2 regions of the Ochrobactrum sp. SFR4 genome follow, and region 2 is predicted to be linked to the other one. Evidence: predicted binding sites of a transcription regulator. Region 2 holds the regulator's gene; the other holds the start of a gene.
The links. Region 2 encodes HrcA, which represses chaperone genes, less so after heat shock. Its sites were predicted from a motif close to GTTAGCACTCNCNNNNNGNGAGTGCTAAC; they were not measured.

Region 1: a site for HrcA is predicted at 3,808-3,836, ahead of groES (co-chaperone GroES). Genes of this name have one in related genera too.

What each region holds. Positions count from the first base shown of each region.
Region 1 is NZ_JAAPBB010000006.1:137,640-153,718, reverse strand. Features, by position in the region: gene HBA93_RS09735 (bifunctional riboflavin kinase/FAD synthetase) at 1-330, opposite strand, end outside; gene HBA93_RS09730 (TIGR01459 family HAD-type hydrolase) at 386-1,234, opposite strand; gene HBA93_RS09725 (TadE/TadG family type IV pilus assembly protein) at 1,657-3,504, shown strand; gene groES (co-chaperone GroES) at 3,909-4,205, shown strand; gene groL (chaperonin GroEL) at 4,315-5,958, shown strand; gene HBA93_RS09710 (hypothetical protein) at 6,632-6,883, shown strand; gene fumC (class II fumarate hydratase) at 7,076-8,467, shown strand; gene HBA93_RS09700 (DoxX family protein) at 8,795-9,196, shown strand; gene hisG (ATP phosphoribosyltransferase) at 9,280-9,972, opposite strand; gene HBA93_RS09690 (ATP phosphoribosyltransferase regulatory subunit) at 9,969-11,111, opposite strand; gene hisS (histidine--tRNA ligase) at 11,113-12,636, opposite strand; gene HBA93_RS09680 (DNA-3-methyladenine glycosylase I) at 12,760-13,410, opposite strand; gene HBA93_RS09675 (L,D-transpeptidase) at 13,714-14,547, shown strand; gene HBA93_RS09670 (aldo/keto reductase) at 14,897-15,721, shown strand.
Region 2 is NZ_JAAPBB010000001.1:369,760-385,838, reverse strand. Features, by position in the region: gene HBA93_RS01625 (adenosine kinase) at 1-939, shown strand, start outside; gene HBA93_RS01620 (trimeric intracellular cation channel family protein) at 982-1,641, opposite strand; gene grpE (nucleotide exchange factor GrpE) at 1,812-2,459, opposite strand; gene hrcA (heat-inducible transcriptional repressor HrcA) at 2,566-3,651, opposite strand; gene rph (ribonuclease PH) at 3,997-4,713, shown strand; gene HBA93_RS01600 (VOC family protein) at 4,877-5,287, shown strand; gene rdgB (RdgB/HAM1 family non-canonical purine NTP pyrophosphatase) at 5,292-5,945, shown strand; gene hemW (radical SAM family heme chaperone HemW) at 5,945-7,156, shown strand; gene rsmI (16S rRNA (cytidine(1402)-2'-O)-methyltransferase) at 7,177-8,082, shown strand; gene HBA93_RS01580 (YraN family protein) at 8,141-8,512, shown strand; gene cysG (siroheme synthase CysG) at 8,638-10,116, shown strand; gene HBA93_RS01570 (DUF2849 domain-containing protein) at 10,116-10,415, shown strand; gene HBA93_RS01565 (nitrite/sulfite reductase) at 10,444-12,114, shown strand; gene HBA93_RS01560 (phosphoadenylyl-sulfate reductase) at 12,104-12,853, shown strand; gene HBA93_RS01555 (DUF934 domain-containing protein) at 12,850-13,392, shown strand; gene HBA93_RS01550 (2Fe-2S iron-sulfur cluster-binding protein) at 13,647-13,994, shown strand; gene HBA93_RS01545 (Dabb family protein) at 14,089-14,382, shown strand; gene HBA93_RS01540 (hypothetical protein) at 14,557-14,802, shown strand; gene HBA93_RS01535 (BA14K family protein) at 14,930-15,412, opposite strand; gene metH (methionine synthase) at 15,747-16,079, shown strand, end outside.

The DNA of each region.
Region 1 (16,079 bases), on a different contig from region 2:
GGCATCAAAGCCCTGCTCCACCACAACATCAAAGCCGAGCAAGCCCAGAATAGCCGCTTTTTCCTGCGCATCAGTCAGGCGGTCAACCGGTTGATCCGGATTAAAAAAACTGCGCGGATGCGGCTCAAATGTCAGCACAACAGCCGGACAATTGCGCTCTTTGGCCAGTTGCAGCGTTTTTTCAAGCACAGCCTGATGACCGCGATGTACACCGTCAAAATTGCCGATTGCCACAACGCCGCCGCGCATATGCGCAGGCAGCGGCTCACTTCCGCTCACACCGCAGGTGAGACGAAGAATTGCGGATTTTGCAGCAAATTCTGAAGGCATCACAGTCATCGGGTTGTTTCAGATCAGTTGTTCAGGGATTAAAAATTTCCGGCGGTCACACCAGATGACGCATCACCGCTGCCGGTGCCTCACCGTGACGGCCGAGAAATGCCAGCAGCTTGTCGTGATCGACTTCGCCCTTGGCCACATAGTCAGCCGCGTGAATACCGCCGGAAATATACAGCACATCCACACCGTAATTCTGCGCGCCTTTCACATCGGTCAGCATACCGTCGCCGATTGCAAGGATGCGGGATTTATCAACAGGCTTGCCGGTCAGCTTTTCTGCGGCCTGCATTGCCGCTGCATAAATCGGATGATGCGGTTTACCGGCTATGAGCGTACGACCACCAAGCTGCGTATAATCACGCGCCAGCGCACCGGCACACCAGATCAGACGGGTGCCGCGCTCTACGACGATATCAGGATTAGCGCAGATGAATGGCAGATTGCGCGAACGGAAACGCTGCAGCAATTCGGCATAATCTTCAGGCTTTTCCACTTCGTCATCGACCAGACCGGTACAGACAACACCGGATGCCTCATATTCTTCAACCAGTTCCACATCCAGACCGTCATAGATCGCCAGTTCGCGCTCAGGTCCCAGATGATAGATTTTACGCGGGCCTGCAGCAATCAGATCGCGGGTAACATCACCGGATGTCACGATCTGGTCATAGCTTTCATTGGTGATAGCCATCATTTCCATCTGGGCTGCAACACCGGGATTTGGGCGCGGCGAATTGGTAATCAGCACCACTTTAACACCGGCTTCACGAGCGCGTTTCAAAGCATCTGCAGCCGGACGATAAGCTTCCACCCCATTATGCAACACGCCCCAGACATCACTGAAGATCACATCATAACGGTCAAAAAGATCATCGAGTTTCGCCGGATGCAGCATAAAACTATCCTTAAATCAATTATCTCCGCAGCTTCACGGAGCATATGGCGCACAATTCGCGCGCACGGATCGGCATGAAAGACGCAAGTGAGGCCGAAACTTCAAGCGCCGGATTTTATAAATGCTCTAAACCAACAGGCAGCATATGTCACCCGTTTTGCGTGAGCGAAAACATCACAACACTGTTTATATTTTGACGAAGCGCGGAACCATCCCGCTCATGTTTCATTAACTCTACCCTGTACCCAGTTTTTTTACTGTGTTTCGTGACGCCTTGTTAGAACCAATCCATTACCATCAGAGAAAATGAAAATATTGAATCGCGTTTCCTGTCTTGCTTGCCGTTTTCTGAAACGTCACACGATCTGAAACAGACGGACAATAAGAAGACTATGTTCCGGCCTGTGCCGGCAGGAGAGACTATGCGTTGCGTAAAAAGCCCGAAACAGCGATCCGGCAGTTTTTCTGCATTGATAATGCGGTTTCGCAAAAACCAGACCGGTGCCATTGTTCCGCTTTTTGCTCTGATGCTCCCCCCTATTCTTTTTGCAATGATGCTGGCGATTGACACTGCCAATCTGATGCGCGTGCGCGGAAATGTTCAACATTCACTTGATGCCGCTGCACTGGCTGTGGGTAAACGCTTCACGGTCGTTTCGGAGGAAAATCAAATCCGGGCATTCGGCAAAAAAATATTCGATGCCAATCTGCGCGCTATTACGCCGGACAAAACTACATTTACTCTGGATTTTCCAAAAGGGCGGAATTCGGATCAGCAAATTGTTGCCGGCGCATCCTTCCGGTATATTTCATTTTACGGAAGAGCTGTGAAAGCTATGACGAAAGATGAAGTTGACTGGGATAAATATACTTACTCAATGTCTGCGACTGTGCGCCTTAAAAATACACTGGAAGTCGCACTGGTCCTTGATAATTCCGGCTCGATGTCTGAACGCGGCTCGGGCTCGGGTCTCAAGCGCATAGATTTACTTAAGCAGGCATCCGCCCAGCTTGTAGACAAGCTGGCGGATCAAGCCAAACTCATTACGCATCTTGAAAATCCGGTACAGTTTTCACTGGTTCCTTTTGCAGCCTCCGTCAATATCGGCCCCGAAAACCAGAGCCAGCCATGGATGGATCAGACCGGCATCTCACCAGTTCATTATGAAAACTTCACCATGCCCACGGCAAACAACCCGATCAATGTCGGGTACAATAAAAATATCATTCTTCGTGATAGTGCTTATTTTAAACAGGGGTCTGGCTGGGGAAGCGAAAATGGCCATTATTTTACGCGGTTCAGCCTGTATAATGACATGCAAACTACACGTGGCAGAACATATACAAGCTGGAAAGGTTGTGTAGAAGCACGCCCCGGAGAATACGGCATTAATGCTGACCGCCCGTCACTCGTAACCCCCGACACAATGTATGTGCCGATGTTCGCCCCTGATGAATATGACTCCAGCCGCTCCCTGAACAATTGGTGGACGGATAATGGGGGGCGTTACGACAGCTATCAAACAATGCAGCGGGATTTAAAAAAATATTATGTCGCGCAAAACACATCTGGCGAAGGAACGACCGGACCGAATTACAGCTGCACAACAACGCCGATCACAACGCTGACAGATGTTACAACTGAGAATGGTCTGAAAACGGTAAAAAATGCTATTGCAAGAATGCAGCCGGATGGCGGTACAAATGTGCCGGAAGGCATGGTCTGGGGTTGGCGGACACTTATCCAGAACTCACCTTTTGCAGGCGGAAGAGCTGCGTCAGAGCGGGGCAATGACAAGGTCGTTATTGTTCTGACCGATGGCGCTAACACTTATTACCGTTACAACTCACTCGGCGGCACAGACAGTGCGGGCAACATATCCAACTATTCTTCGCTGGGATATACCGCAGTTACAACCAAATTCTATGACAGAACACGTATCTTTCAGGAAGCACGCGGCGTCGGCAACGTTCATGACAATGCCTATTATACTGAAGCGCTTAATGCCCGCTTCAAAAGACTGTGCGAGCTTGCAAAACAAGACAATATTATGGTGATGACTGTCGCGCTTGATCTTCGGCAAAACAATGCGACAGATCGCAAGCAGATGGAAACTATGAAAGAATGCGCTTCGGATTCACGCGTTCGCTTTGACCCGGATTTTCCGACCAGACGCGCCAAACTTTTCTGGAATACAACCGGCGGCAATCTTGAACAGACATTCCGCGAAATTGCTGATGAGTTATCCAATCTGCGCGTTGTCCGCTGATTGATGAGAAAGCCACGGTGCTGCCGCATAGTACGCATCGTGGCCTATTCCCCACAACAGACTTCATACGGCTTTCATATTCGGACAATAATATCTGCTTCACCGGCGATATGATTTTGTGACACACAAATTTGTTGCTGTCAGACACTTATAAATCCGCCGGACAAGCATCATATGCTTGCCTAAGCATCTGATTTTTGGTGCTCCCTGTCAGTTTTTACAGGGTTTATTACCGGTAATATTATCTTTTACGCCAACCGGAAACCTTGACTCTGAAACGGCTCTTTCCTATATCAAAAGCACGTTAGCACTCGCACAAAGAGAGTGCTAATAATCCACGGGCCGAAAGGCCTTCAACTCATTTTGCTGCCTTATTTCAAGGCGTATTTTCAAGGGTTATATCCATGGCAGAGATCAATTTCCGCCCTCTTCATGACCGCGTTGTCGTTCGTCGTGTAGAATCGGAAGCAAAGACAGCCGGTGGCATCATTATTCCTGATTCAGCCAAAGAAAAGCCGTCTGAAGGCGAAGTTGTCGCCGTTGGTTCCGGCAACCGCGACGAAAGCGGCAAGCTGGTTGCTCTGGACGTTAAAGCAGGCGACCGCGTTCTGTTCGGCAAATGGTCCGGCACAGAAGTGAAGATCGGCGGCGAAGACCTGCTGATCATGAAAGAATCCGACATTCTCGGAATCATTGCCTGATTTTCGATTTAGCCTGAGCGCTTCATAGCCCGGGCTTATTCATCATTCCTTTTCAACAGTTCAAATCGGGAAGCCTTGAAGGCCAGACCTCAGGCTCCAGGAGAGAAAAATGGCTGCTAAAGACGTAAAATTCGGTCGTTCAGCGCGCGAAAAAATGCTGCGCGGCGTCGATATCCTTGCTGATGCTGTTAAAGTAACGCTCGGCCCTAAAGGCCGTAACGTTGTTATCGACAAATCTTTCGGTGCACCGCGCATCACCAAAGACGGTGTATCGGTTGCCAAAGAAGTAGAACTTGAAGACAAGTTCGAAAACATGGGCGCACAGATGCTGCGCGAAGTCGCTTCCAAGACCAATGACACTGCAGGTGACGGTACAACAACCGCTACTGTGCTGGGTCAGGCTATCGTTCAGGAAGGCGCAAAAGCTGTTGCTGCCGGTATGAACCCGATGGATCTGAAGCGCGGTATTGATCTGGCTGTTACTGAAGTTGTTGCAAACCTCCTCGGTAAAGCTCAGAAAATCAACACTTCTGAAGAAGTTGCTCAGGTTGGCACCATCTCCGCTAACGGCGAAACTGAAATCGGCCGCATGATTGCGGAAGCGATGCAGAAAGTCGGCAACGAAGGCGTTATCACTGTTGAAGAAGCCAAGACAGCTGAAACAGAGCTCGAAGTTGTTGAAGGTATGCAGTTTGACCGCGGCTACCTGTCTCCGTATTTCGTAACCAATCCTGAAAAGATGGTTGCAGAACTGGAAGACGCTTATATCCTTCTGCACGAAAAGAAGCTTTCCAACCTGCAGGCTCTTCTGCCGGTTCTCGAAGCTGTTGTTCAGACCTCCAAGCCACTCGTTATCATTGCTGAAGACGTAGAAGGCGAAGCACTGGCAACTCTGGTTGTTAACAAGCTGCGCGGCGGTCTGAAAATTGCTGCTGTTAAGGCTCCTGGCTTCGGCGATCGCCGTAAGGCAATGCTTGAAGATATCGCTATCCTCACCGGTGGTCAGGTTATCTCCGAAGATCTCGGCATCAAGCTGGAATCCGTGACTCTCGACATGCTCGGTCGTGCGAAGAAAGTTGCGATCACCAAAGAAAACACAACTGTTGTTGATGGTGCCGGTTCAAAAGCTGAAATCGAAGCCCGCGTTGGCCAGATCAAACAGCAGATCGAAGAAACCTCTTCCGACTACGACCGCGAAAAGCTGCAGGAACGTCTTGCTAAGCTCGCCGGCGGTGTAGCAGTTATCCGCGTTGGCGGTGCAACTGAAGTTGAAGTGAAAGAACGCAAAGACCGCGTTGACGATGCTCTGAACGCAACCCGCGCTGCGGTTGAAGAAGGTATTGTTGCTGGTGGTGGTACTGCACTTCTGCGCGCTTCTGCAAACATCACTGCAAAAGGTATCAATGCTGATCAGGAAGCCGGTATCAACATCATCCGTCGCGCTCTGCAGGCTCCTGCCCGTCAGATCACCACAAACGCCGGTGAAGAAGCTTCTGTTATCGTTGGTAAAATCCTCGAAAACGCTTCAGAAACCTTTGGTTACAACACTGCAACCAACGAATATGGCGATCTGATCAAAGCTGGTGTTGTTGATCCGGTTAAGGTTGTTCGTACTGCTCTGCAGAACGCAGCTTCGATCGCTGGTCTGATGATCACCACTGAAGCCATGATTGCTGAACTGCCGAAGAAAGACGGCGGCATGCCAGCAATGCCAGGCGGCGGCATGGGCGGCATGGGCGGCATGGACTTCTAAGAAGTCCATCCAAACATTTCGTAGCACAGGCGCCTGCGCCTGTGCGGCCACGATAATGCAGCTAAGAAATGAAAAAGCCTCTGAGAAATCAGAGGCTTTTTTATATCTAAACGTTAAAATCTGTACTGCCTGGTGACCCAGCACAGGTTACAGCCTGCCTTACCCATATATGCCGATTATGGAGTCCCTCCCATTTTCAGGAGAAATATTTCTAAATAAATTGTAACCAATATGATTAGCGACCATCACAATTGCGATGCATTATTTTTTTAAAGTTACTGTACTTAATGATAACCCAAAATTATTTTAGTATCTCCTTAAGGATCAGGCTTTAAAGATTGAAAATCTACAGCTTGCGCTGGTCGGTAATCCTATTTGCCCCCGCTTGAAGGAACTGCTGACCGCGCAAAGGGAAGACGGGGAGACCCGTCTTCCCACGCCCTCCTCAGCACAATTTCCACTTTTTTCCATGGACCTTCAATAAGGATTCCGGCACCACCGGTACCGGCTGTGAACCTTATAGTTCAATCTGTAGAGTGGCCGCACCACCTCAACACTCTGTTTTACATATAATGCTTCACACTTTTCGGATTGCGCTATAGGCTTGGCTATACAAGTTTCGCTGTTCTGATCTGGACAGTGCTTTCATTGCACCGCAACGGAGGGAAGACTCATGCGTAAAGAACACCCGATTACAACGGCACCGCAGGACGGGCGCACAGTCACAGTAATCTGGACAGACTTTGATGGTCAGATCAATGAATCCCCTGCCCGTTACCGCCAGCTTGAACAGCTTCAAAAAGCAGGTGGCGACTGGACCGAAAGCGATACCGGCTGGTGGACTTTTATTGACAGCACAACACAGAAAAAAATCAACCCGACGGCCTGGATAGAAAATCCGGATGATGAGGCTGAAGACGACTAAGACATCTTTCCTAATGTCTTATACAACACAGTCAGAGCACTGGCATGGCACTGAAAATATTCAACTTATGCTCTCGCACCACCGTGATTATCCCTACACAAAACTGTGTTTTGCACAGTCTCGCAATGCCTGTAACTGATACCATATGACAAACTGACATCTTCCCAGAATACAGAACTTCAGGAGCTGTAAATGTCTGACCAACGTACCGAAACCGATAGTTTCGGCCCTATCGCTGTTGATAATGATCGTTACTGGGGTGCGCAGACCCAGCGCTCTCTGCAAAATTTTAAAATCGGAACAGATCGCCAGCCTCTGCCGCTCATCCATGCACTCGGCATTGTCAAACAGGCTGCAGCAGAGACGAATATTGCTTTGGGCAAGCTTGATCCGGTGTTAGGCCGTGCCATTACGGTGGCTGCAGCAGAAGTTGTTGAAGGTAAACTGGATGATCACTTCCCGCTGGTTATTTATCAGACTGGTTCCGGCACGCAGTCGAACATGAATGTGAATGAAGTAATCTCCAACCGTGCTATTGAAATGCTCGGCGGCACAACAGGCAGCAAAAAGCCGGTTCATCCGAATGACCATGTGAATATGGGGCAATCATCCAATGATAGCTTCCCGACAGCGATGCATATTGCCACGGCGATTGAAGTCACATCGCGCTTGCTCCCTGCCCTCGATCATCTGATTGATGCGCTCAAAGCCAAAGAAGAGAAATTCGCACATCTGATCAAGATCGGCCGCACACATACGCAGGATGCCACGCCTGTCACCTTAGGGCAGGAATTCTCCGGTTACCGTGCCGCAATTGAATATGGCAAGCACCGTATTGTGCAAAGCCTGACAGATGTTTATCTGCTGGCACAAGGCGGTACAGCGGTCGGCACCGGCCTGAACTCCGCCAAAGGTTTTGATACCGGTTTCGCGGAAGCCGTTGCCAATATTACCGGTCTCCCGTTCAAAACAGCGCCCAACAAGTTTGAAGCACTCGCCTCCCATGGCGCTCTGCTCAACCTGCATGGCAGCCTGAATGCTTTAGCTGCGGATCTGTTTAAAGTTGCCAACGATATTCGCTTTCTCGGCTCTGGCCCGCGCTCCGGTCTCGGGGAATTGCAATTGCCGGAGAATGAACCGGGTTCATCGATCATGCCGGGCAAAGTCAATCCGACTCAGGCAGAAGCTTTGACCATGGTGGCTGCGCAGGTTTTCGGCAATCATACGACTGTCACCGTTGCTTCCAGTCAGGGGCATTTTGAGCTTAATGTTTTCAAACCGGTAATAGCGGCCAATGTGCTGCAATCTATCCGTTTGCTGGCCGATGGCATGAATTCTTTTGTTGATCATTGTATTGACGGGATTGAAGCCAATGAAGCCCGCATTCATGAACTGATGGAAAATTCGCTGATGCTGGTAACAGCTCTTGCCCCGCAAATCGGTTACGATGCGGCCGCGAAGATTGCCAAAACCGCTCATCATAATGGCACGACTTTACGCGAAGAAGCCCTGAAAAGCGGCCTTGTCAGTGAAGCAGAATATGAAGCTTTAGTGCGTCCGGAACTGATGTTGCAGCCCTCATAAGTTGCTTTGTATGATGCATTTATTGCAGCCCGCAACAGCTCACTGTTGCGGGCTGTTTTCTTTTATAACGTCTCGTAACTTTAGCCCGTTATCAATGCAGAGTGAACAATTTTAAATTTCGACATGCTATTTTAGGGTTCACTATTGATGAACGATATGTCAATATCTGTCTATATTTACAATACAGTCACTTGTTAGTTATCCATTGCGCAACAGCACTTCATGCTGCGCACAATGAGCCTGCAGCATAAATCACTTTTCTATTGTTAACTTTTATTGCCTGGAAGCCTCTTACCCCTCCAGCAATATCTCATCCGGAGCCTCATAATGAGCACTGTTTCCGCCTCCCAGAATTCCATTGTTATCCTGATCTCCCGCATCTTTCTTGCTATTCTTTTCATTCTTGCAGGTTGGAGCAAGCTGACCGGCCTTGAAGGTACTGCGCAGTATTTCGGTGCAATCGGCCTGCCAATGCCAAGCGTGACCGCAGTTCTCGTTGGCCTGATTGAATTTGTCGGCGGCCTTGCCATTCTGATCGGTTTTCAGACCCGTATCGCAGCGGTTGTTGTTGCGCTGTTCACCATCGGCGCCACACTGGTAGCTCATATGGATTTTGCCGAAGGCATGAACGCACTGATGGCACAGAAGAACCTCGCAATTGCAGGTGGCCTGCTGCTGCTCGCCGTAACCGGTGCCGGTGCATATTCAGTTGACCGTCGCGGTCGCTAATAGCCAAACGCTTTTGATCTATCAAAAAGGCCGCAATTCTTACGAATTGCGGCCTTTAATTTTTAAACTTTAAGTATTTAAGCTTATTTCAAACTACAACAAATACGGCTGATGATTTCCGCCACACGCGGATTATCCAGACTGCGGCGTGCAGAAACCAGACAAGCCTGCGATTTCAGCATAATGCCATCATCCAGAATTTTCAGCCTATTGGCTCGTAATGTCGAACCGGTCGAAGTAATATCTACGATAATATCTGCGGAACCGGCTGCCGGTGCACCTTCGGTAGCACCCAAGCTCTCAACAATACGGTAAACCTGAATTCCGTGTTTCTGAGAGAAGAACTGCTGTGTCAGCCGCCAATATTTGGTGGCAATCCGCAAACGGCGTCCATGGCGCTGACGGAAATCTGCCGCTACATCATCCAGATCGGCCATTGTCGCAACATCGTGCCAGACTTCAGGCACAGCCACGATCACATCTGCATGACCAAAGCCAAGCTGTGTCTCAATCTGCACTTTTTCATCGGCACGCGCCAGTGTCTCACGAATAAGATCCTCACCGGTTACACCGAGATCAACCGTGCCATAGCCCAGTTCACGGGCAATTTCTGACGCGGAGAGAAACAAAATATCCACATCATCCACGCCTTCAATACGGGCGCGGTAGTTGCGGTCATCTTCCGGCAGAACCACATGCAATCCGGCTTTCGCCATGACTGCAATTGTCTGCTCTTTCAGGCGGCCTTTGGAAGGCAAAGCCAGTGTTACAGTCATGAGCGTGCTCCTGTCTGTGTTGCCTCGGCGCATTTTTGTAAGCGGTCGAGCCAGATGGAAAAACCAACACCGGAAATACGCTCTTTCGCGCCCAGCATTGTCAACAAGCGGTCATAGCGTCCGCCACCGACAATCACGCCACAATCAGCATCACGACTGGTAATTTCGTAAACCAGACCGGTATAATAATCGAGCGGGCGGCCAAAACCTGCATCATAAGCGATAATGCCGAGATCAATACCAGTCTTACGCATTTCCTCAACACGTTTGCCGAAGCTCTGCAATGCAGCACCGAGATCAAGACCATTCTGTTCAGCAAATTCTGTCAGCTGTGCAGTCGCCTGTTCCAGCGGCACGCGAATGGACAGAAATGTCTTAAGCGCCGTCAGCACCCGATCTGCCAGTTGAACCGCAGCCAGCTGCTGCTTCTCCATCAGACGCCGTGCAATTTCAGAAGGACTGCGGCCCGCGGCTGGCGAAATACCTGCAACCTGCATTTCCTGCGCAAGTGCCGTGACCAAAGCATCTTCGCCCTGCTCATCAACAATCTGACGCAAACGCTCAGGGATAACATTACCAAGACGCGGCGATGCCAAATCCTGCAAGGCCAGCTCCAGCAGTTCAGCACTGCCAAAAGCACGTGCCAATTTTTTCTGCCAGCCGCGCGGCAGGCCGAGAGATGCCAGAACAGCTTCAAACACAGACTGATCGCCGAGCAGAACCTGCAATGATGCATGGGGGGCAGCCTGACGCACAGCATTCAGAGCATCGCTCAAAGAGCGCGCATCTGAGGCAGGTTCGTTATCGCCGCCAAGATCTTCAATACCGGCCTGATGAAAGCTTGTACCACCTTCACGACGCTGACGGAAAACCTCACCAATATAGGAATAGCGTTTTGGTGTGGCTGCATTCAGCGCAATATGATTGCGGCAGACCGGAATGGTAAATTCCGGACGCAGGCACAGACTGTCGCCATTCTCATTCTCGGTCAGGAAAATCCGGCTGCGCAGATCCTCACCGGCCATATCCAGAAACGGATCAGCCGGTTGCAGGATCGGAATATCAACGGCTTCACTCGACGTGGTTGCAAAATAAGACGCCAGATCAGCGGCAATATCTGCTGTTTGACGATTGCTCATTTTAGTTCGCCTGCCTGCTTCGTTCCTGCAAACGATCCTCAGCCTGTTCAGCCAGAATACGCTTCACTTCAGCAACCAGATCAGCTTCTTTGACAGTGATCTGCGCCGGACGGCTTGCACGCCATTCCTCATTGCTTTCGATCTCACCGGAAAGACGCTTGCCCTCGATCAGATCCTTAATCTGGATTTCGCCATTGGCACGCTCATCACCGCCCTGAATAATCGCAAGCGGCGCATTGCGGCGATCTGCATATTTCAGCTGATTACCAAATTTCTTCCAGTTGCCCTGATACATCTCGGCGCGGATGCCGGCATCACGCAGATCCTGCGTGAATTTCTGATAGCGTCCAAGACTTTCGGCATCACCATCCATTACAGTAATGACAACCGGCGCCATTGCATCTTCTGTGCCGAGCTTGCCGAGGTTTTTCAACGCAGTCATTAGGCGGGAAACACCGATCGAGAAACCTGTTGCCGGAACCGGCTGGCCGCGGAAACGCGATACCAGTCCATCGTAACGACCACCGCCGCCAACAGAACCGAACACGACTTTTTCACCCTTTTCATTGGTGACATCGAACTGCAGCTCAGCTTCATAGACAGGGCCGGTGTAATATTCGAGACCACGCACAACGGACGGATCAATTTTGACACGACCGGCATAGCCGCCTGCATCAAACAAAATCTGCATCTGTGCGAGTTCTTCAACGCCTTCTGTGCCACGGGCATTGCCTTCAACAACAGCACGTAAATTCACGATGGTCTGCTGACCATCTTCCGCACCGGCAGCGGTAAAGTCGAGAACTTTGGCAATCGCTGCGGCATCAAGGCCAGCACCTTTGGTAAAGTCACCGGATTCATCACGGCGGCCCTCACCAAGCAACAGCTTCACGCCCTCTTCACCAAACTTGTCGAGCTTGTCGATGGCACGCAGCACATTCAAACGACGACCGGCATTATCATCACCAGCCAGACCGATTGCCTCCAGCACGCCGTCGAGAACCTTACGATTATTGACGCGGATCATATAATCACCGCGCTGAATGCCAAGACGCTCCAGCGTATCCGCTGCCATCATGCACATTTCCGCATCGGCAGACACGCCCGGCGCGCCAACCGTATCCGCATCAAACTGCATAAACTGACGGAAACGACCAGGACCCGGTTTTTCATTGCGGAATACCCAGCCATTGCGATAGGTGCGGAACGGCAGCTGAATTTCATTGAAATTCTCAGCCACATGACGCGCCAGCGGCGCAGTCAGATCATAGCGCAGCGACAGCCATTGTTCATCATCATCCTGCAGCGAGAACACACCTTCATTCGGGCGATCCTGATCCGGCAGGAATTTGCCCAAAGCATCAGTATATTCAACAAGCGGTGTTTCAATCGGATCAAAACCGTAACGCTCATAAACCTCACGGATTGTCGCCAGCATCTTCTCGGCAGCACGCAGATCATGAGGCTCACGGTCCACAAAGCCGCGCGGCAACCGCGCTTTCATCTTCTCCGCTTTATTTGCCATGATACTGATCCGCTAAACTTGAGTTATCTTGAAGATTAAATGCCTTAATATCCTTGAAAGGCGCGTATGTTTCCTAACCGATCAGTTTGCATGCGGCAAGAGTAAGATCCGCGCAGAAACACATTATGCAGGCCGCACAAAATCCTGCCGCAAGCGTTCAATCACAGGGCGGCAATAACAGCCTTCCAGATGATCATTCACCAGCCCCATTGCCTGCATAAAAGCATAAACCGTCGTCGGGCCGACAAATGACCAGCCACGCTTCTTCAAATCCTTGCTGATACGGGTAGAAATCTCGGTTAAAGGATTAGCTTTATAGGCCGCCAGATCAAACCGCACCGGCCGGTCTTTCGGCTGCGGCTCAAAGCTCCAGAAATAAGCAGCCAGCGAACCTTTCTCAGCAATCAGGTCAATCGCACGTCCTGCATTATTAATCGCTGATTTGATTTTGCCGCGATGGCGTACAATGCCCTTATCCTGCATCAGACGTTCAACATCTTCCTCAGTAAACTGCGTCATTTCATAAAAATCAAACTCTGCAAAAGCACGACGGAAATTTTCACGTTTACGCAAAATCGTCAGCCATGACAGGCCGGACTGAAAGCCCTCCAGACATATTTTCTCGAAAAGACGGCGATCATTATCAACCGGAAACCCCCATTCCGTATCATGGTAAAGCAGATAGTCCGGCAAACCGCCATGCCATCCGCAGCGTACCCGCCCGTCTTCCCCCAAATGCAATCCCGCCTCCAGAACCGGTATATCCTGCCCCATTACTCACCTGCACAATCCCTGCTTAAACCAATGAGTCTCTCTATAACATATTTCATTTGACATGGAACAAAAAAAGAACATATCTTCCGTTTCAAGATGGAATGCAGTTGCGAAACCCAACCAAGAATATTTACCTGCTGATAACCAAAAGAGAAAGTTTTCACCGCATTCGTGCATCCGCAAGGCAGTGATTCACCTTTTCAAAAGGGTCAGGCATCACAGTCGGGGCAAAGGAATCTGCATGCCTCGCCTGCTGAACAGTGCATCACAGTTTCAGGCATGACTTCAACACAGGACGATCTGATGAAACCACGTCATCTGCTGCTGATCGCATCCATTGCTGCTTTTGCCCTGTCCGCCATTTCAGCTGGCGGCGCATTTGCCAATGACCGTTATGCCACACCGCCGCCTCTGGTTCTCAGCCCTGATCTGAGTGCGCCCTGGGTCACTCAATTGCAGCCTCAACGTTATACCACACAGCTTGCGCCATCAAAGCCGCGTATCTACCGCAACAGCGGACCACAAGACATTCAGGCACCGGTGCAGCGCTCATACACAAACCAGCAAGCACGCACAAAACAGGATAAGACCCTGCGCCGGAATGCAACCTATCAGCAGGGTTCATTCATTCGTACCAGCGCGACAGCAGCGCAAAATCCTGCAAAGGCCGCAGGTGGTATGAACCCGATTTATCTGCCGCAGGAAGTTGATTACACAGCCTCCCACAAATCCGGAACAATCGTTATCGATACAAAAAACAAGTTTCTGTATCTTGTCGGGAGCAATGGCAAAGCCCGCCGCTATGGCGTAGGCGTTGGTAAAGAAGGTTTCGGCTGGAAAGGCACAGAAACTGTGAGCCGCAAAGCCGAATGGCCGACTTGGCACCCGCCGAAAGAAATGATTGCCCGCGAACGCAAGAAAGGCCGCATTCTTCCTATCCGCATGGAAGGCGGCATTGCCAATCCACTCGGCGCACGTGCGCTGTATTTAGGCAATACGCTTTATCGTATTCACGGCACCAATGCGCCATCGACCATCGGGCGGGCGGTATCTTCCGGCTGCATCCGTATGCGCAATCAGGATGTGGAAGACCTCTATGAACGGGTGCCGGTGGGCACGAAAGTCGTCGTTCTCTGAAGCTGCCCTGCAGAACTGAGTAAAATTTCTGCTTAAACGCCTCAAAATCAGAAGCCCTGCATCAAACGATGATGCAGGGCTTTTCTATTCATCGCATGGCAAATTGCGGCTATATTCGTATCTCGCCTCCGACCCTCTGTCCGGCATTACATCGCGAAAGAAGAAATCTGTCCGGTGACAGACAGGCTTGCGAAAAACCACCCCCAAGAATTTATCGCTTTTGACATAAGCCGGACTTGCAAAAACTGTAAGAACTGATTCAAGATTGGGTTCTGCAAAGTGCTTCGCCGGCCCATCCCAAATAATGCGATGAAATTACCGGCGCAAAAAACAGAAAAGGAATAAGGACATGACCGTAGCTGCGATCAAACTGAACGACGGCAACTCCATTCCGCAACTGGGTTTCGGTGTATGGCAGATCAGCGATGAAGAAGCCGTCGCCAGTGTGACAACCGCGCTTGAAACCGGCTACCGTCACATTGATACTGCCGCAATTTACAAGAATGAAAAGGGTGTCGGTCAGGCAATCCGTAATTCCGGCATCGCACGTCAGGATATTTTTCTGACAACGAAAGTCTGGAATGACGATCAGGGTTATGATTCCACTCTGAAGGCTTTCGATACTTCGGCTGAGCGCCTCGGTACAGATTATTTTGATCTTTATCTCATTCACTGGCCAATGCCGAATAAAGATAAATTCCTTGATACATGGCGCGCACTCATCAAATTGCGTGAAGAAGGCCGTGTAAAATCAATCGGCGTTTCCAATTTCCGCACCGCTGATCTGCAGCGTATTTTACGTGAAACAGATGTTGTACCAGCCATAAATCAGATAGAACTGCATCCATACTTCCAGCAGGATAATCTGCGCCAGTTCCATCAGCAGCATAATATCGCCACAGAAGCATGGAGCCCGCTCGGACAGGGCAAAATTCTGGATAATCCGGTTTTAAAAGCCATTGCGGCCAACCATGGCAAATCTGTCGCTCAGGTCATTCTGCGCTGGCATCTGGATATCGGCAATGTTGTCATTCCAAAATCGGTCACCCCTGCCCGCATTAAAGAAAATTTTGAAGTCACAGATTTCAAACTTCTGGGCATTGAACATGATGAAATCGACAAGCTGGATGCCTCTGACGGACGCATCGGACCAGATCCGACAACCTTCGGCTAATCCGCATTAAGCTGGAGCCCTGCATATATTTTCAGAATTCTGACTGATCAGTGAAGCACTCGTATAGTTTTATACGGGTGCTTTTATCTTTAACGCCGAAAAAATCGGAAAAACCTCAAATCAAAAAAACAATATACAAATCAAATAAAATATTTAATATAATTTTACTTAAATAATAAATTAATAAACAAATATTTATTAAATAATCTAATTTTATAAATACAAAATAATATAAAATTAATTAACCATTACATGTAAATTACAATTTAAAATTAACAACTACCTTTTTATTACCTGCATTTTATTGCAGTATCCATTTATGGTTTTTTTCATATGATGAGTTATAAATTTCCAATAG
Region 2 (16,079 bases):
GATGATTTTCTGGTCAATAACGGCATTATCAAAGGTGCTATGAATTTGATCGACAGCGAAAGAGCCGAGCTGCTTTACAGCCGCAAAGGCCCTGCGATTGAAGCATCGGGCGGCAGCGCAGGCAATACTGCGGCAGGTGTGGCCAGTCTGGGCGGTCGCTCTGCCTATTTTGGCAAAGTTGCGATGGATCAGCTCGGCACGATTTTTACACATGATATTCGTAGTCAGGGTGTGGCGTTTGATACGGCACCATTGCAGGAAGGGGTACCAACCGCCCGTTCCATGATTTTTGTGACGCCCGATGGCGAGCGTTCCATGAATACTTATCTCGGTGCCTGCGTGGAGCTTGGTATTGAAGATATTGAAAGCTCTAAAGTCAGCACATCCAAACTGGTTTATTTTGAAGGTTATTTGTGGGATCCGCCACGCGCCAAAGAAGCAATTTTGCTGGCGGCGAAAATCGCCCATGAGCATGGCCGCGAAGTGGCTATGACCCTATCCGATCCGTTCTGTGTGGATCGTTACCGTGATGAGTTTCTGGATCTGATGCGCTCCGGTACTGTCGATATTGTTTTCGCCAATGAGGCGGAGGTTAAATCGCTCTATCAGACCTCATCTTTTGAGAGTGCGCTCGAAGCCTTGCGTGCCGATTGCAAACTGGCTGCAGTGACCCGCTCCGAACAGGGCTCGATCATTCTGCGTGGTGATGAAACAGTGGAAGTGCAGGCGATCGAAATTGACGCACTGGTCGATACAACCGGTGCAGGCGATCTTTATGCCGCCGGTTTCCTCTATGGCTATACCAATGATTATCAGCTGAAAGAATGCGGTGCGTTCGGCTCATTGGCTGCCGGTATTGTTATCCAGCAAATCGGCCCGCGTCCGCAGAATAATCTGAAAGATATTGCTGCGCAGGCGGGTCTTATAAAAGCCAGCTAAAGACATAAAACGAAACGGGGAGGGAGATATTACTTCCCGTTTTCATTCGTCGCGCACAATGCCGTCGCGTTTGAGTTCTTCTTCTGTGCGTCCGCGCCGCGCTTTGTGTGCAGGCAGTACCCAGCCGTAATACAAGGCACCGCCGCGGATCAGAAAGGCGATGCCGGTACCGGCCAGCACAGAGAATGTAATCGGTGCATTGAGCGCGCTCAGCGCCACGAACGTACAGGCACCGGCAAGCGCTGCGGAAATATAGATTTCACGACGCATCAATACGGACGGTTGTCCTGCCACCACATCGCGTAAGACGCCGCCCATTGTTGCGGTGAAAATACCGGCAACGATGGCCACCCATGCATTGAAACCGAGATGCAGTGCCTTTTCTGCGCCCATCACGCTGAACATCGCCATACCTATGGCATCAAGCCAGAGCAAAATACGATAACGCGATTCAACACGATGCGCGGTGAAATAGACCAGAATCGCAGCACTGGTGCCGATCAGCAGATAGAGCGGCTCGCGCACCCAGTTAACCGGTGTATTGCCCAGCATCAGATCACGCAGAGCGCCACCGCCGACGGCGGTCATATTGGCAAGAAAGATGAAGCCGATAATATCAAGACGGCAGCGCGAGGCAGCTAGCGCACCGGTTGCGGCAAAGACAAAGACACCGGCATAGTCGATAAAATCGATAAATGTCATGTCTTGTCCTCCTTTTATTAAGCAAATCGTACCGGGTTGCTTATGCTTGTGTAGCGCAATTTTATGAAAATTCAGTCCAATAAAAAGCGGACGCAAGGAAAGCCCTGCGCCCGTTTTTGTCTTTACACTGAGCGACTGAAACAGATGTTAAGCCGCAATGTCAGAATATTTTATTCTTTAGGACCGCCGCGTGAAACGCCGACCATGGCCGGACGCAGAACGCGGTCTCCAATGGCATAGCCGGTTTGCATAACCTGAACGACCGTATTATTCGGCACATCGGTATTAGGCACTTCAAAAATCGCCTGATGGAAATTCGGATCGAATTTTTGACCTTCCGGCGACAGCTGGGTCACGCCATGACGTTCCAGCGCATTGATCATTGCGCGTTCAGTCATTTCCACGCCTTCAGCCAATGCTTTCAGACCTGTGTCTTCAGCAAGTGCATCTGTCGGAATAGCATCCAGCGCGCGGCGCAGATTGTCGGAAACCGAAAGCATATCGCGGGCAAAATTGGTCACCGCATAGGCTTTCGCGTCCTGCATTTCGCGGGCAGTGCGTTTACGCAGATTTTCCATATCGGCAGCCAGACGCATCATCTGGTCTTTCAGCGCATTATTTTCCACCTGCAATTCGGCAAGCGGGTTGATGGCATCTTCCGCGGCAGCATCATCTTCTGCGGCTTCAGCAACTGCTTCATCCTTGCGCGCTTTCAGAAAATCATCAGCGGCACGCTTCAGAGCATCGCGGTCACGCGGATTATTCAGGTCGCGTTGTCCAAGATCTGGGGTTTCGCCGTTTTTCTTTTCGTCAGCCATTATTCTCTTCCGTCTTGAATCATATTGTCTGGGATATCGATGTTTGTGTGCTGAAAATCAAGGCCATCGCTCTGTGGCGCGGCAAATTAACAGGGTGAAACCGGTTTTAACCCCGCAACAGACGGGAAACCAGCGAGGCCGTATAATCCACCATCGGTACGATACGGGCATAATTGAGTCTTGTGGGGCCGATCACACCAAGCGCGCCGATGACCCGTTGTTCGGAGTCGCGATAGGGGGCAACCACCAATGAGGAACCAGACAGAGAGAATAGTTTATTCTCCGAACCAATGAAAATCCGCACACCGGAACCGGATTCGGCCAGATCCAGCAGCTGGATCATTCCCTCTTTGGTTTCCAGATCGTCAAATAGCAGGCGCAACCGCTCCAGATTATCCTGTGCGGAGATGTTTTCCAAAAGATTGGAACGTCCGCGCACGATCAGTCTGGTTTGCTGATCGCTGGCCGCGCCGCTCCACACTGCCAGCCCCTGTTCCACCAGATGCTGAGACAGGCTGTCGAGTGCCTGACGGGTTTCTTCCCGTAAGATTGCAATCTGTGCACGGGCTTCGGCAAGGGTTTTGCCGTGAATATGGGCATTAAGGAAATTAGAGGCCTCGATCAGCTGCGAAGAGGTGACACCTGCAGGCAGATCAATAACACGGTTTTCCACATCACCGCTCTGGGTAACCATCACAGCTAAAGCGCGGGTTGGTTCAAGGCGTACAAATTCAATATGTTTGAGTGCGCCTTCGGCCTTGGTGGCCAGCACCAGACCGGCGCCGCGTGACAGGCCGGAGAGAATCTGGCTGGCTTCAGTCAGGACATGTTCAACAGAATTATTATGTCCGGCAGCACGCACCTGATGTTCGATACTGCTGCGCTCATCGGCAGGCAGGTCGCTGACCTCCATAAAGGCATCGACAAAAAACCGTAAGCCCAACTGGGTCGGCATGCGTCCAGCAGAAATATGCGGCGAATATACCAGTCCCAGATGTTCCAGATCGCTCATTACATTGCGGATGGTAGCAGGAGATAAAGACAGGGGCAGCAGACGTGACAAATTACGTGACCCGACCGGCTCACCGTCATTCAGATAGCTCTCAACAATGCGCTGGAAAATATCGCGCGACCGCTGATCCAGCACTTGTAAAGGGGCATGCAGATTATCGGCACGCTCTGATCTGATCATTCGTCAATTTGCTCCGTTTATGAGCAATATATAGGCTATTGTCATGCGCGGGCAAAGGGCAGGATCAGTTGTTTGCATGATTAGTCGCCGATTTTCCTTTAAATTTGGTCACTTCGGTACAGAGCGGTTCATTTTGAAACCACTTCGCCTCTTTACCTGACGCAGTTTCGGACGGGTCGTAGCGGGGTAGGGAAATAGTCCGGCGAACTATTTTCCCCGCGAAGGCGGTTCCACTTTTCCTGAAACTGCTCTAGAAGCAAAACAAATGCCTTTCAAAGGTGTTATCAGATTATAATCAGGCTGCTGTCTTATTTTTATGCAGCATTGTTTTTAAAAGGAAAATCCATGCGTCCATCCAAACGCACTCCGGACGAAATGCGTGCAATCTCTTTTGAACGCGGTATTTCCAAACATGCGGAAGGCTCCTGCCTCGTCAAATTCGGCGACACTCATGTGCTATGCACCGCAAGCCTTGAAGAAAAGGTTCCGGGCTGGATGCGCAACAGCGGTAAAGGCTGGGTCACGGCGGAATATGGCATGCTGCCGCGCTCAACCGGCGATCGTATGCGTCGTGAAGCCGCCAGCGGTAAACAGGGTGGTCGCACACAGGAGATTCAGCGTCTGATCGGCCGTTCATTGCGCGCTGTTGTGGATATGCAGGCTCTGGGTGAATATCAGATCACTGTTGACTGCGATGTTATTCAGGCTGATGGCGGCACCCGTACTGCGGCGATTACCGGCGGCTGGGTTGCGTTGCATGATTGCCTGCGCTGGATGGAAGCCCGCCAGATGGTGAAGGTCGACAAGGTTCTCAAAGACCATGTTGCTGCTATTTCCTGCGGTATTTATGAAGGTGTGCCGGTGATCGATCTGGATTATCCGGAAGATTCATCCGCACAAGCTGATGCGAATTTCGTAATGACCGGTCGCGGCGGTATTGTTGAAGTGCAGGGTACTGCCGAAGGTGAGCCATTCACGGATGATGAGTTTGCGGCGCTGATGGTGCTGGCACGCAACGGTATCAAGCGTCTGGTTGACCTGCAGAAAATGGCTGTTTCTTAATTCGGAAACAGGCTGCTCTGAATGCATTCTGAATTATCCAATAATTTAATTGGATAATTCACCCGATCGTGAGCGGAGGTCAAACCGGAACCTGTTATAAACAGGCCGGAGTATTTCCGTAACAATGATGACCGGCAGGAGATTCATAATGCAAAACGAGCAGCTGAAACCGAAACATATTCTTGAAACTGCGCTCTATGTGCGTGATATCGAAGAGGCGGTGCAGTTCTACCGCGATATTCTGGGGCTGGAACTGGCATTGCCCTATAATCATCGCAATGCATTTTTTCGCTGCGGTACAGGAGTTTTGCTGATTTTTGATGCAAAAGAGACTGTAAAACCGGCGCCGGAAGGTGCGCTACCGATCCCGACCCACGGTACGACCGGCGCAGGTCATATGTGTTTTGCCGCCAGCCGCGAGGACATCGCGGATTGGAGGCAGCATTTTGAGAAGCATGGCATAGAGATTGAGCGTGAATTTGATTGGCCGAATGGCGCGCGCTCCCTTTACATCCGCGACCCTTCAGGTAATTCACTGGAATTCGCTGAACCCAAATTATGGAATAATGGATAAACTGATGAGAGAGCTGAGCAAAGGCAAACTGGTTGTTGCAAGTCACAATGCAGGCAAGCTGAAAGAGTTTGCGGATCTGATCGGGCCATTCGGTTTTGATACCCAGTCCGCCGGTCAGCTTGGTCTGCCTGAGCCGGATGAAAACGGTACAACCTTTGAACAGAATGCTTACATTAAAGCTTTTGCTGCGGCTGAAGCTACCGGTCTGCCGGCTCTCTCGGATGATTCCGGTATGATGGTTGATGCGCTGGGCGGTGAGCCTGGTGTTTACACAGCCAATTGGGCAGAACTACCGGATGGCAGCCGCGATTTCAATATGGCGATGGGCAAAGTCATCGATAAGCTTGAAGCCGCAGGCTCATTGCAGCCGGAACAGCGTAAAGGCCGCTTTGTTTCCGTGATCTGCCTGTGCTGGCCGGATGGTCATGCAGAATATTACCGCGGTGAAGTGGAAGGCCAGATTGTTACGCCACGCGGCAATGACGGCTTTGGTTTCGATCCGTTGTTCCTGCCGGATGGTTATGACAAGACATTCGGTGAAATGACCGCGACGGAAAAACATGGCTGGAAACCGGGTGATGCGCATGCCTTGTCGCATCGTGCACGCGCATTCAAATTGTTTGCCGAAGCAAAATTTGCCATGGCGGATGTTAAATAATGCAGTCCCTGTCTGCTGTCGCTAATGCAAATAGTGTGAACCCGCTGCCCATCTTGCAGGCAGACGGGGATCATGCTTTCGGCATTTATCTGCATTGGCCGTTCTGCATGGCCAAATGTCCTTATTGCGATTTTAACTCGCATGTGCGGCATCAGCCGGTGGATCAGCCGCGTTTTGCGCAGAGCTTTCTGCGTGAAATGGCGACTTTGCGCGAGCGGACAGGACCACGCACTGTTACCAGTATCTTTCTTGGTGGCGGCACACCATCGCTGATGCAGCCGCAAACCGTCGGCGCTTTGCTGGACGGTATCGCCAAATACTGGTCCGTTGCCGAGAATATTGAAGTATCGCTGGAGGCCAATCCGACCAGTGTGGAGGCCGACCGTTTTCGTGGCTACCGCGCTGCCGGTGTCAATCGTGTATCGCTCGGTGTACAGGCGCTGAATGACCGCGATCTCAAGCGTCTCGGGCGGTTGCATTCTGTTGCCGAGGCAAAAGTGGCGATTGGTCTGGCACGTGAGATTTTCCCGCGCTTGTCTTTTGATCTGATTTATGCCCGTCCTGACCAGACAATTGCTGACTGGAATGCGGAATTGCGCGAGGCTGTAGCCCTCGCAGCCGATCATTTGTCGCTCTATCAGTTGACAATTGAAGAAGGCACGCAGTTCTATAATCTTTGGAAGGCTGGCAAGCTGACCACGCCGGAGCCGGATCATGCCGCCGCACTTTATGAAGAAACCCAGCGCGTGACGGCAGAACTGGGGCTTCCGGCCTATGAGATTTCCAACCATGCGGTTGCAGGGCGCGAGTCCCAGCATAATCTGGTCTATTGGCGCTATGGCGAATATGTCGGCGTCGGCCCTGGTGCGCATGGACGTTTCCGTGAGAACGGCACACGCACGGTGACCATTACCGAGAAACATCCGGAAACATGGGTGGATAAGGTTGAAGCCTCCGGTCACGGTATTATTGAAGAAGAATATCTGACAGCAGAACAGGAAGGCGATGAGTTTCTGATGATGGGGCTGCGTCTGAAAGAGGGCGTTGATCTTAACCGCTATCAGAAACTGACCGGCCATGGTCTGAAACCGCAGCGGCTTGCTCAGTTGCAGGAACAGAATTTTCTGGAGCTGCTGGATGGTAGTTACCTGCGCGCCACGCCGGATGGTGCTTTGCTGCTCAATACGCTGGTCGCTGAACTGACTGCGTAAATCTTAGACAAGGATATGTTGTGGAAGACAATTTACAGGAAACGCGCAGCTATGTGGTCGGGGAGCAGACTTTCCGCGCCCGCCCGATTGAGCCTGCGCTCTATATTGTCGCCACGCCGATCGGTAATCTCGGTGATATAACCTTGCGGGCGCTGGAAGTGTTGGCTTCCGCCAATGTGCTGGCCTGCGAGGATACACGCGTCACCCGTGTTTTGCTCAACCGTTTTGCGATTGCCCGTCGTCCTATTGCCTATCACGAGCATAATGCTGCTGAAGCCGGTCCGAAAATTCTGGAGGCACTGGCATCCGGTAAAAGCGTGGCACTGGTTTCCGATGCCGGTACACCGTTGGTGTCTGATCCGGGCTATCGTCTGGTCGAGGAAGCCCGCAATGCCGGTTATAAAGTGGTGCCGGTGCCTGGTGCTTCTGCGGTGATGGCGGCTTTGATGGCCTCCGGTCTGCCGACTGACAGTTTCATGTTTTGCGGATTTTTGCCTTCTAAACAGGGGCAGCGCCGCAACAAGCTTGAAACCTACAAGATCATTGATACGACGTTGATCTTTTTTGAATCACCCAACCGTGCTTCGGATACTTTGCAGGATATGGCAGCCGTTTTCGGCGCGGATCGCCCTGCCGCTTTGTGCCGTGAACTGACCAAAGCCTATGAGACTTTCTCAACCTCGACTTTGGGTGAGCTGTGCGAGCAATATGACGGTGAAGACCGTATTCGCGGTGAAGTGGTTTTGCTGGTCGGTGCGCCATTGCAAAACTCCGTACCGGTGACCGAGCAGGATATTGATGCTCTGTTGCTCTCGCTTGCACAGGAGCTTTCACCGTCTAAAGCTGCGGGTGAAGCCTCCCGTATGACCGGTAAACAAAAAGGCGAGCTGTATCAGCGTTTGATGATATTGAAGGCGAATAACTGATGCGTCAAACCCGCCGCGCATGTCTCCCAAAAGTGTGAAGCGGTTTTGGGGAGAAGACATGCGCAAAAACAAAGCGAAGCAGCAGGCATTTTCTCGCGGAATACGGGCGGAGCGGCTGGCCGCTTTTGCTCTGATGCTTAAAGGTTTTCGTATTGTCGAGCGGCGCTATAAAACCCGCTTTGGCGAGATTGATCTGATTGCCAGACGTGGCACTCTTGTACTGATCGTTGAGGTTAAAGCGCGTACTTCCGTTGAAGCGGCAATGGAAGCTGTCAGTACTATGAATCTGTACCGGATTGAATCCGCTGCCGATCATTGGCTTGCCCGTCAGCCGGATTATGACAGGCTTTCTCTGCGCTTTGATCTTATCGCGGTGCTGCCGCGCCGCTGGCCGGTGCATATTCCGGCGGCTGTCAGTTTCCGGAACTAAATTTCACGAAATTTGCAAAACGCGAAAAAGCGATGCGGCGCAGCGGGCAAGCGCACAAGCCTGTTGCTTATAAGTGGTCGCAGAATACGCGATACTCGGCACAATCTTTAACCACCCTTTGAAAGGTGCTGATTGTGACGGCTCACCCAACCAGATTAACGGCTTTTCCGGCTTTCTTCCGTGTGGACAGCGCGGCAGTGCTGATTGTCGGCGGTGGGGAAGAAGCGCTGAACAAGGCACGCCTGATTGCTGAAACCACAGCTCAAATCCGCATTGTTGTGCCGGAAGGTGAGACGCCGGAGCCTGATCTGGTGCAGTTCGTGCTGGATGGTGGCTATCATTTACGTACCGGTATTTTGCAGGACAATGATTTCTCTCAGGTGAAACTGGCTTTTGTGGCGACGGGTGATGCCGCACAGGACGCAAAAATCGCTGATGAGATAAGAGCGCGGCATATTCCGGTCAATGTGGTCGACAGGCCGCATCTCTGCGATTTTTTCACACCGGCACTGGTGGCACATGCGCCGGTGGCCGTAGCAATCGGCACGGAAGGCGCAGGACCGGTATTGGCGCAGAAACTGCGTCGCGAAATCGGTGCCGCTTTATCTCCGCAAACCGGAGCGCTGGCACAACTGGCAGCTGACTATCGCCACAAGGTGGAAAGCACGCTGCCTAAAGGCGTCACGCGACGCCAGTTTTGGGATGTGTTCTTCAATGGTGCAGTGGCACGAGCAGTTGAGCGCGGTGATCTGAACCTTGCGCGGGAACTGGCTGATCAGGCTCTGACTGAGGTGAATATCCCTTCCGGTTATGTCTGGCTGGTCGGGGCAGGGCCAGGGGCTGAAGACCTATTGACCTTGCGTGCCCAGCGTGTGCTGATGCAGGCAGATGTGATCCTCTACGATGCGCTGGTGCCGGAGAGCGTGGTTGCCATGGGCAGGCGCGATGCGGTGCGTGTTCCGGTGGGAAAACGCAAAGGCTGCCACAGCAAAAGTCAGGATGAAATCAACCAGTTGCTTGTTGAGCTTGCTCAAGACGGGCAGCGCGTGGTGCGGCTCAAATCCGGTGATCCGCTGGTTTTTGGCCGTGCCGGTGAAGAAATGGCGGCGTTGCGTGCAGCCGGTGTCAGTTTCGAGATTGTGCCCGGTATTACCTCAGCTATTGCAGCTGCCGCTGATATGCAGTTGCCTTTGACATTGCGTGGTGTTGCATCCTCCCTGATTTTCACCACCGGTCACGATATGACGGGGGACATCCTGCCGGATTGGGCGCGGCTTGCGCTCAGCGGCGCGACCATTGCCGTTTATATGGGCGCAAGCGTTGCTGCATCGGTTGCAAGTCGCCTGATCGCTGCCGGTCTGCATGAGGATACGGCGGTCGCCGTGGTGGAAAATGCCGGACGCATAGAGCGCGTAATGCTGCATGGCCTCTTAAAAGATCTGGCTCAACTGGAAAATCATAATGAGCTGCAAGGACCGGTGATGGTGATCATCGGTGATGCGGTCGCCGGTGCCTCGCTTGAAGGTGCCCGCCCGTTTGCGCAGCAACTGATAAGCACATCGGAGCTGCATATCTTGCAGGCCGGTGAAAAGGAGAAAGCATAATGACAGTCAAAGTCCTGAGTGCCAATCGTCTGAGCGACGGTGTTTCGGTCTGGCTTGCTGCGGACGGCCACTGGGCCAGCTCCATACGCGGTGCATTGCTGGCACGTCATCCCGAGGCGGTTGCGGCACTGGAAGCTGCCGGTCAGCTGGCCAGCCGTTTTGATGAGGTGGTGGATATCAATCTGATTGAGGTCGAGGAGCGTGGTGTCGAACTGTTTCCGGTTCGTCTGCGCGAGCGCATCCGCCTGTCAGGCCCCACGATCACCCCTGTGGTACGGCTGCATTCGGTCGCCGGTTGAGTTTTAATGCGCGTTGGGAGAGGGTTAAATGTACCGGTATGATGAGTTTGACCGCGAATTTGTTTTCGCCCGTGTGGAGCAGTTTCGCGATCAGGTGGCACGTCGTTTAAGCGGCGAGCTGAGCGAAGATCACTTCAAGCCGCTGCGGCTGATGAACGGCGTCTATCTGCAACTCCATGCCTATATGCTGCGTATTGCTATTCCTTACGGCACTTTATCCTCGCGTCAGATGCGTAAGCTGGCGCATATTGCCCGTGTCTATGACCGTGGTTACGGGCATTTCACAACGCGGCAGAACTTGCAGTTCAACTGGCCGAAGCTCACCGATATTCCTGCCATTCTGGAAGAACTGGCCGAGGTGGAGATGCATGCCATCCAGACCTCCGGCAATTGCATCCGCAATGTGACAGCCGATCATTTTGCCGGAGCGGCACGGGATGAAGTGGCCGATCCGCGCCCTTATGCCGAGATTTTGCGGCAATGGTCGTCACTGCATCCGGAATTTTCCTATCTGCCGCGCAAATTCAAAATCGCGGTAACTGGTGCAGAGGCAGATCGTGCAGCCATTCAGGTGCATGATATCGGGTTGCATTTGAAAGAGAGCGAACAAGGGCAGCGTGGCTTTGCGGTCTATATCGGCGGCGGGCAGGGGCGCACGCCGATGATCGCCAAGAAGGTGCGGGATTTTCTGCCGGAAGCGGATTTGCTAACCTATATTACCGCTATTGTGCGGGTTTATAATCTCCATGGCCGCCGTGATAATAAATATAAGGCCCGTATCAAAATCCTCGTTCATGAAACCGGACTGGAGGATTTGCAGGCACAGATTGAAGCCGAATGGCAGGTGATTAAAGACAGTGATCTGAAACTGCCGGAAACGGATATTGCAGCCATCAATACCTATTTTGCAGCCCCCTTATTGCCGGAACGGGCAGAGGGACACGGGCTTGTGGCTGCCACACGTAAAAATGATGCGGCTTTTGCTTCGTGGTTTTCCCGCAATGTGACATCACATAAACACCCTGATTATGGTGTGGTGACAATCTCGCTCAAAGCCATCGGGGAAATTCCGGGGGATGCGTCAGCCGATCAGATGGATATTGTGGCCGATCTGGCTGAGCGCTTTTCGCAAAGTGAAATCCGTGTCAGTCATGAGCAAAATCTGGTGCTGCCGCATGTGGCGCTGGCCGATTTGCCTGTGCTTTATGCGCAATTGCAGCAGGCCGGTCTTGCCACAGCCAATGCAGGGCTGATTACCGATATTATTGCCTGCCCGGGGCTCGATTATTGCGCGCTGGCCAATGCCCGTTCCATCCCTGTGGCGCAACGTATTTCCGAGCGTTTCGGTTCGCAGGCGCGGCAGGAAGAAATCGGTGATCTGAAGATCAAAATTTCCGGCTGCATCAATGCCTGTGGCCATCACCATGTCGGGCATATCGGGATTCTCGGTGTGGAGAAAAAGGGCGAGGAACTGTACCAGATCACGCTCGGCGGTTCCGGCGATGAACAGACATCTATCGGTGACATTACTGGTCGTGGTTTTTCTTCTGAAGACGTGGTGGATGCTATTGAGACGGTGGTCAATACCTATCTGAATATCCGCAGTGCACCTCAGGAAAGTTTTCTCGAAACCTATCGACGCTTAGGGGCGCAGCCGTTTAAAACCGCACTTTACGGGGAGGCTGCCCATGCAGCCTGATACGCATCAACGGGTTGCGGACAGGGTTCAGCATCTCAATCATCTTTATGGTGAGGCTCCGGCTGAGGATATTATTGCTGCCAGTGTGCAGGAATTTGGCGCAGGGCTGGCTGCGGTATCCTCTTTCGGTGCGGATTCTGCAATTTTGCTGCATCTGATTGCGCAGGTGCAGCCGTCTCTGCCGATTTTGTTTTTGCAAACCAATAAGCATTTTCCGGCAACATTGCGCTATCAGGCGCAACTGGTGCAGGAACTGGGGCTGACAGATGTCCGCGATCTTCTGCCGGACGCGAGTGCTTTGAAAACCCATGATCCGCTGAGCGCTCTGTGCCTGACAGACAAAGACCGTTGTTGCGATTTACGCAAAGTCCAGCCGCTTGCACAGGGCATCGCACCATTTCAGGCATGGTTCACGGGGCGCAAGCAATTTCAGGCGGCTACGCGTAACAGTCTGCCCGCTTTCGAGGTTGTGGGGCAGCATATCCGCATCAATCCTCTCAAAGACTGGAATGCAGAACAGCTGAAAACCTATCGCGAGGCGCATCATCTGCCGTCGCATCCGCTGGTGGAGCAGGGTTACCGCTCTATTGGTTGTATGCCATGCACGCGGCCGGTCAGTGATGATGAAGATCAGCGGGCAGGACGTTGGTCCGGTTCGGGTAAAACCGAATGCGGTATTCATCTGGGTGGTCTCGAACAGCATTTGCATAAGGATAAAACAAAGGGAGCAGATGCATGACGGATGTTGCATTGCCTGTCGTCTGGTCACGCAACGGCCTGACCGGGGATGAATTTGTCGCGATTGAGACGCTTGAGGAAATTACGGATCATACAGCTGTGCTTTTATCGCTCGCCCTTTGGTCAGAGCTGAACACACAGCCAAACCGTCTGCGCAAAAGTATCCGTATCGGTGTGCGGGTTGAAGCCGGTGAGGCGCTCGACACTTTGCTGGATGATCTGGCACATATTGATATTCTGGTGCTGGATTTTCCGGCTTTCAACGACGGACGGTCTTTTTCCAAGGCTGCACGGCTTCGCACCCATTACGGATTTTCCGGTGAGATCAGGGCATCAGGTGCCGTTCATATTGATCAGATCGGCGCTATGCTGCGCGCTGGTTTTGATACTTTGCAGATTAGTGATGCGCGGACTTTGCGGCGTCTGCTGGCTGGCGAATTGCATGATGCCGGTCTGTATTATCAGCCTGTTGCCGGTGGTATTCATGGTGCGGAGCAGGGACTGGCAGGCTATAGCTGGCGGCGACGACAGGGGTTCTAAACGGCTGGTTGGTCTTCCGGCCTGAATGGTGGGAGATTGTGCCAAATCACGGCATCGGCATCGGGAAACAGGAATAAAGCTTGTTTTATGTGCCGAAAACATTATCTACCATAAAGCGCATCCCGAAAAGTGCGAAGCGGTTTTCGGAACAAGATGCGCGTAAAAACAAAGAGATAGAGCATTTCTAATGATTCAGTATTAGCTGGAAACGCTCTAATATCACCCCACGTCTGCGCTACTCAAAAGGCATTGTTGTGAGTTCTGATACGCTTCTCATTCATGTTACCGACCAAAAAGGCGAGCGCCATACGCTTGAGGCTCTCGAGGGCTTTCGCGTTATGGAGGTTATCCGTGACTGGGGGCTGAATATTAAAGCGGAATGCGGTGGTGCCTGTGCCTGCGGCACCTGTCATGTCTATGTGACACCGGAATGGGCGGGTAAGCTCTATGATCCGCAGGATGAAGAACTGGATCAGCTCGACCAGACCTTCCATGTCGAGGATAATTCGCGGCTTTCCTGCCAGATTATTATGACGCAGGATCTGAACGGGCTTGAAGTCCGGCTTGCTCCGGGTACTGAAGCAGACCGTGAAGCGGCTTAATGCCCAATTTTCACATTGAATTGAAGATGACTTTTCCGGCGCCCATATGATAGATAACCATTCTTCATATCAACCGGCTGGTTAGGAAACACTCGTGATACGGCATATTGTATTTTTCAGCGTCAAAGAAGATCAGGACGTGGAGGATGTATGTCGCCGTTTACGGGCTCTGGCGACGATTCCCCATTCCGAATGTTTTGAAGTTGTGGCGAACAGCAAAGTTGATCCGATGTGTGACCGGATTGATCTGGTTGTTTATGGCGAGTTCCGTGACGAAGCTGCACTGGCCGCCTTTAAAGCGCATCCGACCTATGATGCGACGACACAGGCCGTGCGCCCGTTGCGCGAAATGCGCTATTCAGCTGATTTCACATCAACCATTGCCTGAAATAATCCCCTGAAAAGCAGTGCGATTGCTGATATTCATGGCGATCTGCGGTTGAAGATTCACGTTAAAAGTGATTGTCTGGCTTTGAAATGATAACAAGCTGGCGGTTATTGCACTGCAGGCTGTGTTTAAATCTGCTTTAAGCCCGCACGGGCTGGTACATAGGAAATGCATATGGACGATTATGAAAAATATGCCATGGGCATGATGATCGTTTTCGGCGCGCTGATTATTGGTGCCCTGATAACCGTAAATCTTGTAGTTTATGACAAGCCCGGCTTCTTGTTTGCACTCGGTGCGGCAATCGTCGCATGGTTTTCAGCATTCGCTGTTTTGCTGGATAAGCCGCGTGTTTATGGCGCATTGATTGCTGTGGCGATCGGTCTCGTTGCGGCTTCAATCGGCTCTTATGTTACCTGATCAGCTGATTATTCTGCTCTGATTTTAAAATGTCAGAGCGGGTTTTGTGCGCACAATAGGGCGTACGGTATCTAATAAAACGCCGCCTGAAACAGGCGGCGTTTTTGTTTCTGTCAGCAGGGCTTGCTCAGATATAAGGGGAGTAGCACTGTCGGCGCGGACCGTAATTCGGCTGGAACGTATTGTCCGATGCGCGGTAAGACCGGTAACGGTTGTAGCACCAGTTGATGTGGGCATTACGGCCGGAGCGGTAAACCGGTGCCGGACGGTAATAACGCGGCGGTGCCGGACGATAATAGCGGAACTGCGGCTGATAATAAGGTCTGTAATACGGCCGGTAGTGCGGACGGTTCCAGTGGCGCGGCCGGTCATAACGCCGATCATAGCGACGGTCGTAACGGCGATCATAATGCCGTCTTTCGCGATATTCGCGGCGCTCCGGATAATATTGAACATTCCGGCTCAGGCCTTGTTTTGCTGCGGTCATATCCTGCAACACAGCACTATGAGCGGCTGCAACCGGCTGCGCTTGCGCTACAGTGCCGAAAGACAAAATGCTCATGGTCAGCGCTGTCAGCGCCGCAGTAAAATAAGAAAGCAGTCTTCTCATTTCTGTTTCTCCTCAATGAAGGCGCACTCAATAAACTTCTGTCAGCGTTTCATGGCATATGCTTATCCGGCGCATCGGGCATGGTACTCTCTGAGAGATGAACGCTGCATGACTGTAATTATTCCTGCGATACAAACCGGAATTTGCTTTTTCCAATATACGCTGAAGCCACGGAAAAACTGCGGCGAATTTATGCCGGTGATTTCACAAATCATAACGACAATGGCGCGTTCGGTGAGCAGTTGAAAGCAGGAATAGAGGGATTGTGTATTTGACATAAAGATATGTTTATGTCATCAACTCAAAACTATTTGAGTAACAGGCAGGAAATATAATGAGCACTTCACTGGATGATCTGTTTGGCCCCGTCGCTGCAAAGCCGGATGGTTCGGAAGTGCTTGCCGCTTTGCAGAAAGCTGCCCGTGAACGCATCCTAATTCTTGACGGCGCGATGGGCACACAGATTCAGGGGCTGGGTTTCCATGAAGAGCATTTCCGTGGTGAGCGCTTCGCCGCTTGTGAGTGCCATTTGCAGGGCAATAATGACCTTCTGACCCTGACCCAGCCACAGGCAATTGAAGAAATTCATTATGCCTATGCGATGGCCGGAGCGGATATTCTCGAAACCAATACATTCTCTTCCACCTCTATCGCGCAGGCCGATTAC